3 regions of the Pseudomonas sp. LBUM1663 genome follow, and region 1 is predicted to be linked to each of the others. Evidence: predicted binding sites of a transcription regulator. Region 1 holds the regulator's gene; each other region holds the start of a gene.
What was found. The regulator FliA, encoded in region 1, starts transcription of late flagellar genes. The targets are predictions, from matches to a motif close to CTAAAGTTTNNNNNNNNNNNGCCGNTAA.

Region 1 (6,065 bases):
TTGAGCAGACGCGCGCCTTCACGACCGTCGGCGCCCATGCCGGTCAGTACGACCGCCAGAACTTTGTCGCCGTAGGACTTGGCTGCCGAACCGAAGGTGATGTCCACGCACGGTTTGTAGTTCAGACGCTCGTCGCCCGGCAGGATTTTCACCGCGCCACGGCCGTCGATCATCATTTGTTTGCCACCCGGCGCCAGCAGCGCCAGGCCCGGACGCAGGATGTCGCCATCCTCGGCTTCCTTGACGCTGATGCGGCAGAGCTTGTCCAGTCGTTCGGCGAAGGCCTTGGTGAACGCGGCCGGCATGTGCTGGATCAGCACGATCGGGGCCGGGAAGTTGGCCGGCAACTGGGTCAACACCCGCTGCAGGGCAACCGGACCGCCCGTGGACGTACCGATAGCCACCAGTTTGTACGCTTTGCGTTTTGGCGCTGGCGACGACGGGCCGGAAGATGCCGGGGCCGGGGCGTAGCTACGCGCCGGAATCGGTGCCGCTGCCGGACGCGAAGGCGTGCTGCTGCCGTAACTGCTGACGCTCGAAGGCGCAGGCGTCGGGGCAGGTGCGGCGACCGGGGCCGGTGCGCTGTAGGTGCTGGCACGACGGTTACTGCGCGAGATGCTGAGAATTTTCTCGCACAGCAGTTGCTTGACCTTCTCCGGGTTACGGGAGATGTCTTCGAAATTCTTCGGCAGGAAATCCACCGCGCCGGCGTCCAGCGCATCGAGGGTTACCCGGGCGCCTTCATGGGTCAGCGAGGAGAACATCAATACCGGGGTCGGGCAGCGCTGCATGATGTGCCGCACCGCCGTGATGCCATCCATCATCGGCATCTCGTAGTCCATGGTGATCACGTCTGGCTTGAGGGCCAGCGCCTGATCGATCGCCTCTTTTCCGTTGGTCGCCGTACCGACGACCTGGATATTCGGATCCGCTGAAAGAATTTCCGAGACGCGGCGGCGGAAAAACCCCGAATCGTCCACCACCAGGACTTTGACTGCCATAAACACTCCGTTAGGACGGAGCGAGGCTTAGTCGCCCCGCTCCACCAGAATCAAATACGCCGTGCGGCGTAACGCTTGAGCATGCTCGGAACATCGAGAATCAGCGCGATGCGACCGTCACCGGTAATGGTGGCGCCCGACATGCCCGGGGTTCCCTGGAGCATTTTGCCCAATGGCTTGATGACCACTTCTTCCTGGCCCACCAGCTGGTCGACGACGAAGCCGATCCGCTGAGTACCCACCGAAAGGATCACCACATGGCCTTCGCGCTGCTCTTCGTGAGCAGCGGAGCTGACCAGCCAGCGCTTGAGGTAGAACAATGGCAGTGCCTTGTCCCGCACGATCACCACTTCCTGACCGTCCACCACGTTGGTGCGCGACAGGTCGAGGTGGAAGATCTCGTTGACGTTCACCAGCGGGAACGCGAACGCCTGGTTGCCGAGCATGACCATCAGCGTCGGCATGATCGCCAGGGTCAACGGGACCTTGATGACGATCTTCGAGCCTTTGCCCTTGGTCGAATAAATATTGATGGTGCCGTTGAGCTGGGCGATTTTGGTTTTCACCACGTCCATGCCCACGCCGCGTCCGGAGACATCGGAAATTTCGGTCTTGGTCGAGAAACCCGGCGCGAAGATCAGGTTGAAGCAGTCGGACTCGCTGAGGCGATCCGCGGCATCCTTGTCCATCAAGCCTTTCTTCACGGCAATGCCGCGCAGGACATCAGCGTCCATGCCCTTGCCGTCATCGGAGATGGACAGCAGGATGTGGTCGCCTTCCTGTTCAGCGGAAAGGATCACCTTGCCGCTGCGAGGCTTGCCCATCGCTTCGCGCTCGGCCGGCTCTTCAATACCGTGGTCGACCGAGTTGCGCACCAAGTGGACCAGCGGGTCGGCCAGTGCCTCGACGAGGTTCTTGTCGAGGTCGGTTTCTTCGCCGACCAGTTCCAGGTTGATCTCTTTCTTGAGCTGGCGAGCCAGGTCGCGAACCAGACGCGGGAAGCGCCCGAAGACCTTCTTGATCGGTTGCATCCGGGTCTTCATGACCGCGGTTTGCAGGTCGGCCGTGACCACGTCGAGGTTCGACACGGCCTTGGACATGGCTTCGTCGCCGCTGTTGAGGCCCAGACGGACCAAGCGGTTACGCACCAATACCAGTTCGCCGACCATGTTCATGATTTCGTCGAGACGCGCGGTATCAACCCGCACGGTGGTCTCGGCTTCGCTGGCCGGTTTTTCCGGTGGCGGCGCGGACGGTGCGCGGGCTGGAGCCGGTGCAGCGGCAGCCGCCGGTTTCGGCGCTTCGGCTTTTGGCTCGGGCGCTTTGGCAACCGGTTTCGGCGCAGCAGCCTTGGCGGCTGGAGCAGCCACCGCAGCACCTGTGCCGACTTCAGTGAATTTGCCTTTGCCATGCAATTCGTCGAGCAGCGATTCGAACTCGTGATCGGAGATCAGATCACCGCCGGCCGCTTTCGCGGTTGGCGCAGCCGCTGCGGGTACGGCGGCAATGGCCGATTCCAGCGCGTCCACCGCAAAGTTGCCCTTGCCGTGCAGCTGGTCGAGCAGTGCTTCGAATTCGTCGTCGGTAATATCGGAGCTGTCGCCGGCCGCTTTCGGAGCAGCCGGTGCAGCAGCCGGTGCCACCGCGTCGACGGCGAACTGGCCTTTGCCGTGCAGTTGATCGAGCAACGACTCGAACTCGGCATCGGTAATTTCGTCGCTGGCCGCCGAATCGGCAGCCGCCACTGGAGCAACCGCCGGCGCTTCGGCTTGAGCCTTGACGGCGTTCAGCGAGTCCAGCAATTGTTCGAATTCGTTATCAGTGATGTCGCCCGATTCTTCAGCGGCAGGTGCTTCGACCACTTCAGCAACCGGTGCAGATTCATCAGCCGTTTGCGGCTCGGCCAGACGGGCCAGTGCCGCGAGCAATTCAGGCGTGGCAGCCGTAATCGGGCTGCGTTCGCGAACTTCGGTGAACATGCTGTTCACCGCGTCCAGCGCTTCGAGAACCACGTCCATCAGTTCCGAGTCGACGCGACGCTCACCCTTGCGCAGGATGTCGAACACGTTCTCGGCGATGTGACAGCACTCCACCAGCTCGTTGAGCTGGAGGAAGCCGGCGCCCCCTTTTACAGTGTGAAAACCGCGAAAAATTGCATTGAGCAAGTCCGCATCATCCGGTCGGCTTTCAAGCTCAACCAGCTGTTCGGACAGTTGCTCTAGAATCTCGCCGGCCTCAACCAGGAAATCCTGAAGGATCTCTTCATCGGCGCCGAAGCTCATTAAGGGGGTGCTCCTAACAGGTTTAAAAACCTAAAAAACCTAAAATGCTAAAACTCTAAAATCCTAGGCTGGATAACAAATCGTCCACATCGTCCTGACCGGACACAACGTCTTCTCTTTTATCGGCATGAATCTGCGGACCTTCACCCTGAGAGAGATGTTTTTGCGGATCTTTTTCAGCCAGCATCGCATCACGGTCATGTTCGATACCCGCAAAGCGGTCTACCTGACTGGCCATGAGCACGAGCTTGAGCAGGTTGCTTTCAACTTCGGTGACCAACTGGGTCACGCGCTTGATCACCTGACCGGTTAGGTCCTGGTAATCCTGAGCCAGCAGAATGTCATTGAGGTTGCTGGACACTGTGCGATTGTCTTCGCTGCTGCGTGTCAGGAAACCGTCGACGCGCCGGGCCAGTTCGCGGAACTCTTCAGCCCCGACTTCGCGACGCATGAACCGCCCCCAATCCGTGCTCAACGCCTGGGCTTGTTCACTCAGGCTGTTGACCAGCGGCGTGGCGTTTTCCACCAGGTCCATGGTGCGATTGGCGGCTGCTTCGGTCAGCTTGACCACATACCCCAGACGCTCGGTGGCGTCCGTGATCTGCGACACTTCCTCGGCTTGCGGCATGTTCGGGTCAATCTGGAAATTCACGATCGCGCTATGCAGCTCGCGAGTGAGCTTGCCCACTTCCTGATACAGGCCGCGGTCACGGGTCTGATTGAGCTCATGGATAAGTTGCACAGCGTCGCCGAACTTGCCTTTTTCAAGGCTGTCGACCAGTTCGCGGGCATGTTTTTTCAGGGTCGATTCAAAATCGCCCAGTGAAGATTCTTTATGCTCCATAGCTCCCCCGTGGCGCAGTGGATCAACCGATGCGTTCGAAAATCTTCTCGATTTTTTCTTTCAACGCCTGGGCCGTGAAGGGTTTGACCACATAGCCGTTAACACCGGCCTGGGCCGCTTCGATAATCTGTTCGCGCTTGGCTTCGGCAGTCACCATCAAAACCGGCAGGTGCTTGAGCTTTTCATCGGCGCGCACGTGACGCAGCAGATCGATACCGGTCATGCCAGGCATGTTCCAGTCCGTTACCAGAAAGTCGATGCTCCCGCTGTTGAGAACCGGAATGGCAGTAGTGCCATCGTCGGCCTCGACCGTGTTGGTGAACCCAAGGTCACGCAACAGGTTTTTTATGATCCGCCGCATCGTTGAGAAGTCATCAACGATGAGGATTTTCATGTTCTTGTCCAATTCGACCTCCAAGCAGTCTTAAACGCGCCCAGCACCTGGACGCGCCATTTCAATCAATCCGGCAATGCACTCGATGACTGTCTGGAGCACAACAGATCGCGACCGGTGCAGTTCAACACCCCACCGGCCTCGTTCGCAGTGTCCCCACACTGCCTTCAGCGCGCTCGCCACTCCCCCAAACGCCCCCGCAAACGGGCCGCGCACTGGCTATGTAACTGGCTGACCCGCGATTCGCTGACCCCCAGGACCTCACCGATTTCCTTGAGGTTCAGCTCTTCGTCGTAGTACAGCGCCAACACCAGTCGCTCACGCTCCGGCAAATTGGCAATCGCGTCCGCCAGCGCGGCCTGGAAGCGTTCATCTTCCAGATCGCGTGACGGCTCCAGATGTGCACTCGCGCCATCCTCGTGCAGCCCTTCGTGTTCGCCGTCCTGCAACAGATCGTCGAAACTGAATAACCGGCTGCCCAGGGTGTCGTTCAAAATCCCGTAATAATCGTCGAGACTCAATTGGAGTTCGGCCGCAACCTCATGATCTTTAGCGTCACGACCGGTTTTAGCTTCAATCGAGCGAATTGCGTCGCTGACCATGCGGGTATTGCGGTGAACCGAACGTGGCGCCCAGTCCCCCTTGCGTACTTCATCGAGCATCGCGCCGCGGATTCGAATGCCCGCGTAGGTCTCGAAACTCGCGCCTTTGCTGGCGTCATATTTGGTCGATACTTCAAGCAGGCCGATCATCCCGGCCTGGATCAGGTCTTCAACCTGGACACTGGCCGGCAGACGGGCCAGCAAGTGGTAAGCAATGCGTTTGACCAGTGGCGCGTAACGCTCGATCAGCTCGTACTGCGCGTCACGTGCCGACTTCTTGTAGAGGTTGTAGCCACTGGCTGTCATAGGACGGGTCCTGCGGTCTGTTGCACGAGGCGCTCGACGAAAAACTCCAGGTGCCCACGCGGATTGGCAGGCAGCGGCCAGGTGTCGACCTTCTGCGCGATCGCCTTGAACGCCAGGGCGCACTTGGACCGCGGGAAAGCTTCGTAGACGGCGCGCTGTTTCTGCACGGCCTTGCGCACGCTTTCGTCGTATGGCACCGCGCCTACGTATTGTAGGGCGACGTCGAGGAAGCGGTCCGTGACCTTGGTCAACTTGGCGAACAGGTTGCGGCCTTCCTGCGGGCTCTGGGCCATGTTGGCCAGGACGCGGAAGCGGTTCATGCCGTAATCGCGGTTCAGCAGTTTGATCAGCGCATAGGCATCGGTGATCGAGGTCGGCTCGTCGCACACCACCAGCAAGACTTCTTGCGCTGCGCGAACGAAACTGACTACTGAGTCACCAATACCCGCAGCGGTGTCGATCACCAATACGTCGAGGTTGTCGCCGATATCACTGAAGGCCTGAATCAGACCGGCGTGCTGGGCCGGGCTCAGATGAACCATGCTCTGAGTGCCGGACGCGGCCGGAACGATGCGAATACCGCCAGGGCCCTGCAACAGAACGTCGCGCAGCTCACAGCGGCCTTCGATCACGTCG
Region 2 (6,065 bases), 1.2 Mb from region 1:
ATACTCAAACGCCGCGCAATGGCCTGATGGGCGGCGATTACTGATCGGCGGTTTGCATTCCAGCGCGGGTAGGCTTGCCCAAAGCGTGCGAGAAGAACCGCCCGGCTTCAGACACCATGTTGCGATGGATGTCCTCGCGGTCAACGCCGTCGGCATCGGTGCACAGCGCCGGCATGGCGGCGATCTGCTCTTCGTTGCACGGCGCCATGAATACGAAGTGCCCTGCCCCCGCCAGCAATTTGAAGTCCGGTGCGATCGGCAGCTTGCGTGCCAGGGCAGCGGCATTTTTGTCGAACGCCACCAGTTTGTCGCCATCGCCACTGTAGAGCAGCACCGGCACATGCACGTCAGCCAGTGTGTGGCGGCCGAACTTCAGGCTCAGCGGCGCCATCAGTAGCAAAGCATGCACCCGTGGATCTGCCACGGGTTGCAAGTCATCGCGGTCGACAATCAGTTCGCCTTGGGTGTTGCAGGCGTCGCGGTCGTCCGGGCGTTCCTGGCAGTAACGGCGCAGACGATCCAGGTCAGGCGTTGCGCCGGAGAGGATCAGCGCCGTTTCGCCCCCTGCCGAATACCCGATCACACCGACCTGATCGGCATTGACGAAAGGCGCGAGCATGCGATCGCCCAAGGTTGCGGTAATGGCTTCGGAGATCTGGATGGGCCGGCCGTAAAGGTTACTCAACGTACCAAGGCGGCTGTGGTCTTTGGAGTTGTCACCGGGATGGATCACCGCCACCACCACAAACCCTTTGCGCGCCAACGAGGTGGCGAGGTCGTGCAGGGCCAGCGGGGTTCCGGTGTTGCCGTGAGACAGCATCAGCATCGGGAAACGCCCCATGGCGACGCGGGTGTCCTCGCCTGCCTCGACGGTGTATCCCTCGATTTTGCTGGTGTGTTCCCGGTCGCTGGAGGGGTAGAACGCGATGGCGCGCATCGGCTGCAAATCCAAGGGGTCGAGAAAACTCATCTCATGGAAGCCGACGCTCCAGTGAGGATGCGGCGCAGGCGCGGCGTGCACTGAATTCAGGCTGCTGAGCAGGCAAATCAGAAACGTTGCACAAAGACGCACCATGGGATGCCCCACCTTGTTACTGGACCGGAGTCGGTAACCCTCGACTGCATAACCCGGGCCACAATCTGTAATGACCAGAAACAAAAAACTCCGTATCTGGCACTTGCGTGATCAGAATACAGAGTTTTTTGGGTGGTGCCTGAGCTGTTTGAACTCTTTACGCAAGTCTTACGCAGCGGCGAACAGTTGCTCGCTGATTTGCGTGTGAGCGTCGCTCATGGCTTTGGTGCGCACTTCGTCACCGTAGGCCAGGCCGTGGGCGCGAACAAACTCAATGTCGGTGATGCCGATGAAGCCGAACAGCACCTTCAAGTACTCTTCGTGGGCAACGCCAGTCGCCTGACCGGCATGCAGACCGCCGGAAGTGGAGACGATCACCACTTTCTTGCCACCGCACAGGCCTTCTGGACCGGCTTCGGTGTAACGGAAGGTCTGACCGGCAACGGCAATGCGGTCGATCCAGGCCTTGAGTTGGGTCGGAATGGTGAAGTTGTACATCGGCGCTGCAATAACAACGGCGTCGGCCGCGAGGAATTCGGCCAGGGTGGTGGCGCTCAGTTCGGCTTCGTGCTGTTGCGCGGCGTTGCGCAGTTCAGCGGTGGTGCCGGCAGCAACCAGGGTGGTGGCGGAGAAATGGCTGATGGCATCGGCGGCCAGGTCACGGTAGGTCACTACGGCGGTTGGCTCGGCTGCTTGCCAGGCTTTGACGACTTCGCTGCTCAGCAGACGGGAAGCCGAGTTGTCACCAAGAATGCTCGAATCGATATGCAACAGTTTCATAAGGGATCTCCAGGTGAGGATCGCCACCGGGCGATCTGATGGGGAGGATCCTACAGATGAAACCAATAGCTGATTAGCCCGCAACAATGCGATAGTTCGTCCCACTGATAGAACAATCGGATTTCAATCATGCAAGACCTCAACGACCTCTACTATTTTGCCAAGGTGGTCGAAGCCGGCGGATTCGCTGCCGCCGGGCGTTTGCTGGGGATTCCCAAATCCCGGTTGTCGCGACGCATTGCCGAGCTGGAAGAACGCCTCGGCGCGCGGCTGCTGCAACGTACCACTCGACAGCTGAAGTTGACGGCGGTGGGCGAACGTTACCTGCGGCACTGTCAGGCGATGCTGCTGGAAGCCGAAATGGCCGATGAAGCCGTGGCCAGTATGTCCAGCGAACCTCGGGGACGCTTGCGGGTGTCGTGCCCCGTCGGGCTGGCCCACGAAATGCTGCCGACGGTGATCAGCCGATTCCTCGAAAAGCATCCCCAGGTGCAACTGGAAGTCATGTTGCTCAATCGTCGGGTCGACCTGGTGACCGAAGGCGTCGATGTCGCGCTGCGGGTCCGGGAGTTGGGCGATGAAGATCCGCTGCTGGTGACCCGCCGCTTGCGCCAGGCACAGATGGCGATGGTCGCCAGCCCGGCCTTCCTGCACGGACGCGATATCAATCACCCCGAAGACTTGAAAACCCTGCCGGTGCTCGGCGCGCTGGAAGCTGACCGCATGGTGCACATCCGCATGCTCGATCAGCAGGGCAAAAGCTACGACTTGAGCCTGGAAGCGCGATTGGGCATCGACGATTTCATCGTGCGCAAGGCCTGCACGCTCGCCGGCCAGGGGTTCACCATGCTGCCGATGATGTATTGCGAACAGGAACTCGAAAATGGGTCGCTGGTGCAGTTGCTGCCCGACTGGTCATTGCCTGGCGGCTGGCTGCAAGCGGTCTACCCTCATCGGCGCGGGGTGATGCCGGCCGTGCGGGCCTGGCTCGACCATTTGATCGAATCATTCAATGCCTGTGGGGACCGATTGATATGAAGGCTGGACGCATGAGCGAAGAGGACGTCGCGCAATTCTGTCTCGCGCTGCCCGGTGCGCGGGAAGACTACAAGTGGGGAGGCGTTCGGGTGTTTTCGATTGCCGGGAACAAGATGTTCGCCTTGCAGAATCTGCGCGGCGATTCCCTGGCCTTCAAAGTCGACAAGGACCTGTTCCTCGGGCATTGCGACCGCCCGGGCATTCACCCGGCGCCGTACCTGGCGCGGGCCCAGTGGATCATCATGCAAACGCCCTACCCGCTGGGTCGCGAAGAGCTGCAAGGGTTATTGCAGCGCTCCCACCAATTGGTGGTGAGCAAGCTGCCCAAGCGCACCCAGGTTAGCCTGCTGCTTTAAAACAGCGCAAATAGGTGGGCGCCGAGGAACAGCTGGTCGATCCAGAACACCTGATGCATCAGCACAATGAGCCAGAACACCAGCTGGAACGAGACCTTGCGAGTCTTGTGCCGAAACACTTGCTGGGCCAGCAAGGCCCCCGGCCAACCACCCGCCAGCTCCACCGCGTGCAACACGTTCTCCGGTGTCCGCCAGCTGTCGGCGCGCGCCTTGCGCTTGTCGCTCCAGTAAAGGAAGAACGCCAGCACGCTGACGAGGCCGTAGGCCGCCAGTGGGATCAGTGAAACCCCGCGCACCCACAACGAAACCGAGCCGAACAGCGGCAGCGCGCAGAGGATCGCCAGCACCAGCAATTTCAGGCGTGGACGCTGGATCTTCTCTCCCCCGGACCTGCGTCCGGGGTTGTTGCGCGCGCTGGAGTCATTCATGGGCGTGCAGCGGCCCAATCGACCCAACCGAACTGCCAGGTCGCCAGGATGAGCAGACCGAACACAATGCGGTACCAGGCGAACGCTGCGTAGCTGTGGCTGGCGATGAACTTGAGCAAGCCCCGGACCGCAATCATCGCGAAGATGAACGCTGTGACGAAGCCGATCGCGAACACCGGGAAGTCAGCCGGGACAAACAGGTGGCGGTACTTGTAGCCCGAGTAAACCGCTGCGCCGACCATGGTCGGCATCGCCAGGAAGAACGAGAACTCGGTCGCGGTTTTGCGCGACAGCCCGAACAGCAAGCCGCCAATGATGGTCGAGCCGGAACGCGAGGTCCCGGGAATCATCGCCAGGCACTGGGCGAAGCCGACTTTCAAGGCGTCTTTCCAGGTGATGTCGTCGACGGTTTCAGCGTGTACTTCATGCTGGCGCTGTTCCGCCCACAACATCACGACCCCACCCACGACCAAGGCCGTGGCCACGGTGATCGGGTTGAACAGGTATTCGTGGATCAGATCGGCAAAAATCACCCCTAACACCACGGCAGGCAGGAAAGCGATCAACAGGTTTGCGGTAAAGCGCCGGGCACTTGGTTGCGTTGGCAAGCCGACAACCACGTCGAAAATCTTGCGGCGAAATTCCCACACCACTGCCAGGATCGCCCCGAGCTGGATAATGATGTTGAAGGCCATGGCGCGTTCGCCACCGAAGTTGAGCAAGTCAGCCACAATGATCTGGTGACCGGTACTGGAAATGGGCAAAAACTCCGTCAGCCCCTCTACAACCCCAAGAATCAATGCCTGAAAGGCGGTCCAAAGATCCATCAATCCCCCAAAGGCGATGCGCCAAGGCATGCCCCGTTAGTTTTTTAGTCGTTCACTGCGCCAAGCGTAGCCGAAGTCCCGCGCACAAAGGATCCAGACGAAACCGTAAAAATTCCGTGAAAAATCAACTTGGATTCAGGTTTTTCCGCGCGGGGCCGAAATCCTATCAGACAAGCCCTGATAACGCTGCTGCGTAATGAGACTTGGGTCGCATATGCCCGACCGGCAAAGCGTGGTTGGATGCTGGCAATCGTTTATTACAAGAAGAAGAAATCGGAGTGACAGCGTTATGAACAGCTTGCGCAGTGTGTCGATCAGCCGACGCTTGTGGCTCATCTTGATTGTTTCGGTGTTGATGTTATTGACCTTGGGCGTGTTGATGCTCAAGCAGATCCATAGCGACCTGTACCAGGCAAAAGCCCAGAAAACCCAGCACGTGGTGCAAACCGCCAGCGGCATTCTGACTTACTACCACGGCCTGGAAACCGCCGGCACGCTCACCCGCGATGCCGCGCAGAAGCAGGCACTGACCGCTGTGCGCGGGCTGCGCTATGACCAGAACGACTATTTCTGGATCAACGACTTGACGCCGGTGATGGTGATGCACCCGGCCAACCCTAAACTCGATGGGCAGAACCTCTCGGCAATCCGCGACCCGGACGGTTTTGCGCTGTTCAACGAAATGGTGGCCGTCGCCAAGGCCAAGGGCGCCGGCACGGTCAACTACCGCTGGCCTAAACCGGGCGCCAGCGACCCGGTCGGGAAAACCTCCTACGTCAAATTGTTCGAGCCTTGGGGCTGGGTGATCGGCTCGGGCGTGTACATCGACGACATGCAGGCCGAGTTCTACGGCCAAGTCTGGAAGGCTTCGTTCCTCGGCCTGGTGATTGCGCTGATCATGGCGTTGCTGGTGATCATGATCGCTCGCAGCATCGTGCGCCCGCTTCAGGACACGGTGAACGCCATGGCCAATATCGCCAGCGGTGAAAGCGACCTGACCCGCAGCCTCGACACCCGTGGCCAGGATGAAGTCACGCAGCTGGCACGGCACTTCAATGCCTTTACCGCCAAACTGCGAGGGGTGATCAGCGAGCTGCAAATATCCGCCAGCGCCCTGGGCCAGTCGTCCAGCGAGCTGGGCAACGATGCCGCCCAGGCCCAGCAACGCAGTCAACAACAGTCTCAGCAGATGGAGTTGGTGGCGACGGCGATCAACGAAGTGACTTACGGTGTGCAGGACGTGGCCAAGAATGCCGAGCATGCGGCCAGCGAAATGCGCGATGCCGAATCCCAGGCGCAGCAGGGGCAGATCAACATTGATGGCAGCTTGCAGCAGATCGACAAACTGTCCGGCACCATCGATCAAGCCGTGGAAGTGATTCGCACCCTGGCCGCTGAAAGCACCCAGATTGGCAGCGTGCTGGAGGTGATCCGTTCCATCGCCGAGCAAACCAACCTGCTGGCGCTCAACGCGGCCATCGAGGCTGCCCGCGCCGGTGAGCAAGGCCGAGGCTTTGCGGTGGTGGCCGATGAAGTGCGCCTGTTGGCCCAGCGCACCCAG
Region 3 (6,065 bases), 1.4 Mb from region 1:
TCAGATCTGGGGCTTCATCGCACCGGGCCTGTACAAGCATGAGAAGCGCATCGCCGTGCCGTTGCTGGTGTCCAGCATCATGCTGTTCTACGCCGGCATGGCGTTCGCCTATTACCTGGTGTTCCCGCTGATTTTCAAATTCTTCGCCGCCGCCACCCCGGCCGGCGTGGAAATGATGACCGACATCAGCAGCTACCTCGACTTCGTCATGACGCTGTTCTTCGCCTTCGGCGTGGCGTTCGAGATCCCGGTGGCCGTGGTGCTGCTGGTATGGATCGGCGTGGTCGACGTCAAATACCTGAAGAAAATCCGCCCCTACGTGATCATCGGCTGCTTCGTGGTCGGCATGATCCTGACACCGCCGGACATCTTCTCGCAGACGCTGTTGGCTGTACCGATGTGGCTGCTGTTCGAGATCGGCATCCTGTTCGGTGGTCTGATCAGCAAGCGCGGCGACCATCCAGACGATCAGCCGGACAACCAGCCTGCAGACGATCACAACGACCAGCCGCCAGCGACCCAGCCGTGAACCTGCTGCTCCTCGAAGAGGCCGACTTCATTGCGGCCGACCGGGTGATCCTGCGTGATCGCCGGTTGACGCACATGCAGGAAGTCCACCGTTGCGAAGTGGGTGACAGCATGCGCATCGGGCGTATCGGCGGCCTTATGGGTGCGGCCGAAGTGCTGCGACTGGACGCTGATGAAGCCGAACTGCGCGTCACCCTTGACCAGCCACCACCGGCCAAGCTGCCACTGACACTGGTATTGGCCCTGCCACGGCCGAAAATGCTGCGCAGGGTGTTTCAGACCGTGGCGGCTATGGGTGTGCCACGAATCATTCTGGTGAACAGCTATCGCGTCGAGAAGAGCTTCTGGCAAACGCCGTTTCTGGAGCCAGAAGCCATTCGTGAGCAATTGATCCTCGGCCTGGAACAGGCCAGGGACAGCGTGCTGCCGGAAATCGTCATCGAAAAGCGCTTCAAACCGTTCGTCGAAGATCGACTGCCGGCCATTTCCGAAGGTACGCTCGGCCTGGTGGGTCACCCGGGCAATTACCCGCCCTGCCCCCGCGGCCTGGATGAACCGGTGACCCTGGCCATCGGCCCCGAGGGTGGCTGGATCCCTTACGAAATCGACCTGCTGGCCAAGTCCGGTCTGCAACCGGTACAACTCGGCGAGCGCATCCTGCGCGTCGAAACCGCCGTTACCGCGCTGCTCGCCCGCCTGTTCTAACTCAAACACGGTCCCCTGTGGCGAGGGGATTTATCCCCGTTGGGCAGCGAAGCGGCCCCAACGTCTTTCCAGACAAACAAAGTAGTCTGGATATACGACTGCTTCGCAGCCGAACGGGGATAAATCCCCTCGCCACAGATTCTTGCTTGACTGAAGATTGTCTTAAATGAACTGCATTACCACACCACAGGTGTTTACTCGCCTGAATACCGCGTTGCGCCTACAGATTCGTGCTCGCCTGCCGATACAGACCCCATAAAACCAATTTGTAGTCCGAGGGAGTAGCAGCATGTACCGTTGGCTAGCCGAGAATCTGGGAAATGTAAGCGTCAATCGCAAACTGGGGATCGGCTTCGGTCTGGTGCTGCTGCTGACGTTGCTGATCACCTTCACCGGCTGGACCGGCCTGACGGGCGTGATGAGCCGTGGCGACAAGCTGGGGTTCATTGCCAGCCTCAACGACCTGACCAAAGACCTGCGTCTGGCCCGTCTGGACTACGAAATGCGCCGGGGCGAACAAGGCCCGGCCGCCGTCAACGACCTGCTGAGCCAACTCGACGCCGGTTTGCAAACCGCGCGCAAATTGATCGAACAGCCATCTGACGTGGCGATGATCGACCAGCAACTGGCCGCCGTCAGCCAGTACAAACAAGCCTTCATCGCAATGACCCAGGCCGGCGCCACCCGCGAAGACGCCCGCAGCAAACTGGGCGCGACCGCCGACAATGCGGTGGCCCGCGTCGCCGAGGTCGAAAAATCCATGCTGCAAGGCGACAGCGTCGCCGACTTCAACAGCGTGATCGATCTGAGCAAACTGATTCAGCAGGCACGCTTCCAGGTGCGCGGCTACACCTACAGCGGCAAGACCGAGGCCGAGAAACCGGCGCTGGACGCCATCGACAACGCCCTGAAGAACCTTGAAAGCCTGCCGTCCAAACTGCCGGAACAGCACATCGCCAACCTGCAACAGGCTACCGATTCGCTCAAAGCCTACCGCGCCGCCGTCAGCCAGTTCCGCGACTCGCAAGTGGCCAGTGCCGCCGCGCTCAAGCGTATGGCCGAGCAAGGCGATATCTTGCTCGACGTGAGCAAGAAACTGACCGTTTCGCAAACCATCGTCCGTGACACCGACGCCGCGCACGCCAAGAACATGCTGCTGATGGCGACTGTTCTGGCCCTGGCGTTTGGCTTGCTGGCGGCATGGGCAATCACTCGCCAGATCGTGATCCCGCTGAACCAGACCCTCAAAGTGGCCGAGCGTGTGGCAGCTGGCGACCTGACGCAAAACCTTGTTTCCGAACGTCGCGATGAATTGGGCCAGCTCCAGCGCGCCATGCAGAGCATGACCCTGGGCTTGCGCGAACTGATCGGTGGGATCAGCGATGGCGTTACGCAAATCGCCAGCGCCGCCGAAGAGTTATCGGCCGTCACCGAGCAGACCAGCGCCGGGGTCAACAGCCAGAAGGTCGAGACCGACCAGGTGGCTACGGCAATGAACGAGATGACCGCCACCGTGCAGGAAGTCGCGCGTAACGCCGAAGAAGCCTCCGAAGCTGCCGTCGCCGCCGACCAACAGGCTCGTGAAGGCGACAAAGTGGTCGGCGAAGCCATCGCCCAGATTGAGCGCCTGGCCCTGGAAGTCGGCAATTCCACCGCCGCCATGGGTGACCTCAAACGCGAGAGTGACAAGATCGGCAGCGTGCTCGACGTGATCAAATCCGTGGCTCAGCAAACCAACCTGTTGGCGCTCAACGCGGCGATTGAAGCAGCCCGTGCCGGTGAGGCCGGACGTGGTTTTGCGGTGGTCGCCGATGAAGTCCGCAGCCTGGCCCAGCGCACCCAGAAGTCCACCGAGGAAATCGAAGAGCTGATCGTCGGCCTGCAAACCGGCACCCAGCAAGTAGCCACCATCATGGACAACAGCCGCAGCCTGACCGACAGCAGCGTGGAACTGACCCGCCGCGCCGGTGGCTCACTGGAAAGCATCACCCGCACCGTGTCGGCGATTCAGTCGATGAACCAGCAGATCGCCGCCGCTGCCGAGCAGCAAACCGCGGTGGCAGAGGAGATCAACCGGAGCGTGCTGAACGTGCGCGATGTGTCCGAGCAGACCTCGGCGGCCAGTGAAGAGACCGCGGCCTCCAGCGTCGAGCTGGCGCGGTTGGGGACGCATCTGCAGATGCTGGTTGGGCGGTTCAAGGTTTGAGGTGATGCGAATGCCTCGGTCCGCTTGAGACCGAGGTGATGCAATCACCAGCAGGCTGGCTCCCACAGGGTTTGGTGTGAACACCACAAATCCACTGTGGGAGCTAGCCTGCTAGCGATTAGCGGCCCCCAAGGCGCTACTGTTAGAGAACCTGCCGCAAGAATGCCTGCGCCCGCGGATCCTTCGGCGCATCAAAGAACTCGGCCGGCGAGGCATCTTCCAGCAGTTTGCCGTGATCGAAGAACAGCACCCGGTCCGCCACTTCCCGGGCAAAGCCCATTTCATGGGTGACGCAGACCATGGTCATGCCTTCCACGGCCAGGGTTTTCATCACGTCCAGCACTTCGCCGACCATTTCCGGATCAAGCGCTGACGTCGGCTCATCGAACAGCATGACCTTGGGTTCCATGGCCAAGGCCCGGGCAATCGCCACACGTTGTTGCTGCCCCCCGGACAAGCGCGATGGAAACTCGTTGGCCTTCTGCGCAATGCCGACCTTCTCCAGCAACGCCAGGGCCTTGGCCTCGCGCTCCTTCTTGCCGCGCTTGCGCACGACTTTCTGCGCCAGGCACAGGTTTTCCAGCACGGTCATGTGCGGGAACAGGTTGAAATGCTGGAACACCATGCCGACTTCGCGGCGGTAGGCGTTCACGTCGGTTTTCGGGTCGGCCAGTTGCAGGCCGTCGATGCTCACCGAACCCGAGTCGAATTCTTCCAGGCCGTTGAGGCAGCGCAGGAAGGTCGACTTGCCGGAACCGGACGGGCCGATCACCACCAGCACTTCGCCTTTCGCCACGTGCGTGGTGACGTTATCCACCGCGCGCACCACCTGGCCACGGGTGTCGAAGACTTTTACCAGATCGCGGACTTCAATCACTTTGCGCGAGCCTCCGCTCAAGCCGACTGGCGATTTTCGACAGCGGCAGGTTGATCAACAGGTACAACCCAGCCACGCAGAACAATATTTCGAACGGCGAAAAAGAGGTGGTGATGACTTCACGGCCGCTTTTCAGCAGCTCGGTAATCGCGATCACCGACACCAGCGAGGTGTCCTTGACCAGACTGATGAACTGCCCGGCCAGCGGCGGCAGCACCCGCTTCAAGGCTTGCGGCAGCACCACGTGGCGCATCGACTGGCCAGCGCTCAAGCCCAGAGAACGGGCGGCTTCGTTCTGGCCACGGGCAATGGACTGCACGCCGGAACGGATGATCTCAGCGACATAGGCACCGGTGAACAGCGACAACGCGGCGACCCCGGCGAACTCCCGAGACAGGTTCATCACGGTGCCGATGAAGAAGTAGAAAATGAAGATCTGCACCAGCAACGGTGTACCGCGCACCAGTTCGACATAGATGGTCGAGAGATCGCGCAAAGTCGGGTTGTTCGATAGACGACACAAGCCAGTGGCGAGACCGATCAGCAACCCGAGCACGCCAGACACCACGGACAACCACAACGTGGTCCAGAGACCCCACATCAGCGGTCCGGCGGCCCAATGGCGAGTCACGCCGATCACGTCACCTTCTGCCACGTCATCGCCTTGGGCGACTTGCAGGCTGTTGTCGTCGACGGTCACACGCTGCTCGTCACCCGCGTCATTGCGCAGGGTGACCTCGGCTTTATCGCCCTTGCGCACCAGTTCGCTGACGGTGGAGATGTCGGCGGCGCGCTGGGACTCCTCGGCGTGGTAGGCGAAGTATTGCGGCACGCGGTTCCAGCGCCATTCGTAGGACATCAGCGAGGTGGCGTAATACAGCGCGCCGGCCAGGCCGATCAGCACGAGCACGGTCAAGACGTGCCAGGGCCATTGGGCTTTTTTCTGTTTCATTGCAGGTTCCGGAATGTGTGTTGCCTTGGAGGCCGTCATCGCCAGCAGGCTGGCTCCCACAGGGGAATGCATTTCAGTGTGGGAGCCAGCCTGCTGGCGATTGGACGCGACGCGGTCTATCTGACCGGGCCTTATTCCATGTCCTTCTGCCAGGCAGTGTCCTTGAACCACTTGTCATGAATACGATCGTAGGTGCCGTCTTCGTGGATCTGGTGCAGGAAGTTGTTGATGAAGTTGAGGCTGTCGTAATCACCCTTCTTCAGGCCGAAGGCCAGCGGCTCATAGGTGAACGGCTTGTCGAGGAACACCAGCTTGCCGGCGCCGACCTTGTTCACGGCCACGACGTTGTACGGCGCGTCGTAGATAAAGGCATCGGCCTTGCCGTTGACCACGTCGAGCACGGCTTCCTGCTCGTTGTCGTAGCCGTGGTACTTGGCCTTGGAGATCAGCTTTTTAGCGACCATCTCGCCAGTGGTACCGAGTTTGGAGGTGATGCGGTAGTCGGCGGTGTTCAGGTCTTTATAGGACTTGATCGTGCCTTCCAGCTCCTTGCGGATCAGCAGGGTCTGACCGACCACGATGAACGGTTCGCTGAAGTTCAGGCGCAGGTTGCGCTCCTGGGTCAGGGTCATGCCGCTGCCGATCATGTCGAACTTGTCGGTCAGCAGGGCCGGGATGATGCCGTCGTAACCGGTGGACACCAGCTCCAGCTTGACGCCCATCGCCTTGGTCATCGCTTTGAGGATGTCGACTTCGAAACCGATGATTTCGCCGCGCTTGTTGGTCATTTCGAACGG

Region 2: ACA075_RS13895 (methyl-accepting chemotaxis protein) is a predicted target of FliA. The motif match lies at 4,639-4,666, and genes of this name have one in related genera.
Region 3: ACA075_RS01780 (methyl-accepting chemotaxis protein) is a predicted target of FliA. The motif match lies at 1,454-1,481, and genes of this name have one in related genera.

Annotation. Positions count from the first base shown of each region.
Region 1 covers NZ_CP166792.1:1,811,631-1,817,695, reverse strand. Annotated here, with positions in the region: gene ACA075_RS08140 (protein-glutamate methylesterase/protein-glutamine glutaminase) at 1-1,001, opposite strand, end outside; gene ACA075_RS08135 (chemotaxis protein CheA) at 1,052-3,283, opposite strand; gene ACA075_RS08130 (protein phosphatase CheZ) at 3,339-4,127, opposite strand; gene ACA075_RS08125 (chemotaxis response regulator CheY) at 4,150-4,521, opposite strand; gene fliA (RNA polymerase sigma factor FliA) at 4,689-5,429, opposite strand; gene fleN (flagellar synthesis regulator FleN) at 5,426-6,065, opposite strand, start outside.
Region 2 covers NZ_CP166792.1:3,017,857-3,023,921, reverse strand. Annotated here, with positions in the region: gene ACA075_RS13930 (MFS transporter) at 1-27, shown strand, start outside; gene ACA075_RS13925 (alpha/beta hydrolase family protein) at 38-1,075, opposite strand; gene ACA075_RS13920 (FMN-dependent NADH-azoreductase) at 1,244-1,855, opposite strand; gene ACA075_RS13915 (LysR substrate-binding domain-containing protein) at 1,985-2,893, shown strand; gene ACA075_RS13910 (MmcQ/YjbR family DNA-binding protein) at 2,890-3,249, shown strand; gene ACA075_RS13905 (DUF1294 domain-containing protein) at 3,246-3,677, opposite strand; gene ACA075_RS13900 (undecaprenyl-diphosphate phosphatase) at 3,674-4,504, opposite strand; gene ACA075_RS13895 (methyl-accepting chemotaxis protein) at 4,794-6,065, shown strand, end outside.
Region 3 covers NZ_CP166792.1:379,963-386,027, reverse strand. Annotated here, with positions in the region: gene tatC (twin-arginine translocase subunit TatC) at 1-529, shown strand, start outside; gene ACA075_RS01785 (16S rRNA (uracil(1498)-N(3))-methyltransferase) at 526-1,233, shown strand; gene ACA075_RS01780 (methyl-accepting chemotaxis protein) at 1,523-3,439, shown strand; gene ACA075_RS01775 (amino acid ABC transporter ATP-binding protein) at 3,582-4,316, opposite strand; gene ACA075_RS01770 (amino acid ABC transporter permease) at 4,309-5,268, opposite strand; gene ACA075_RS01765 (transporter substrate-binding domain-containing protein) at 5,400-6,065, opposite strand, start outside.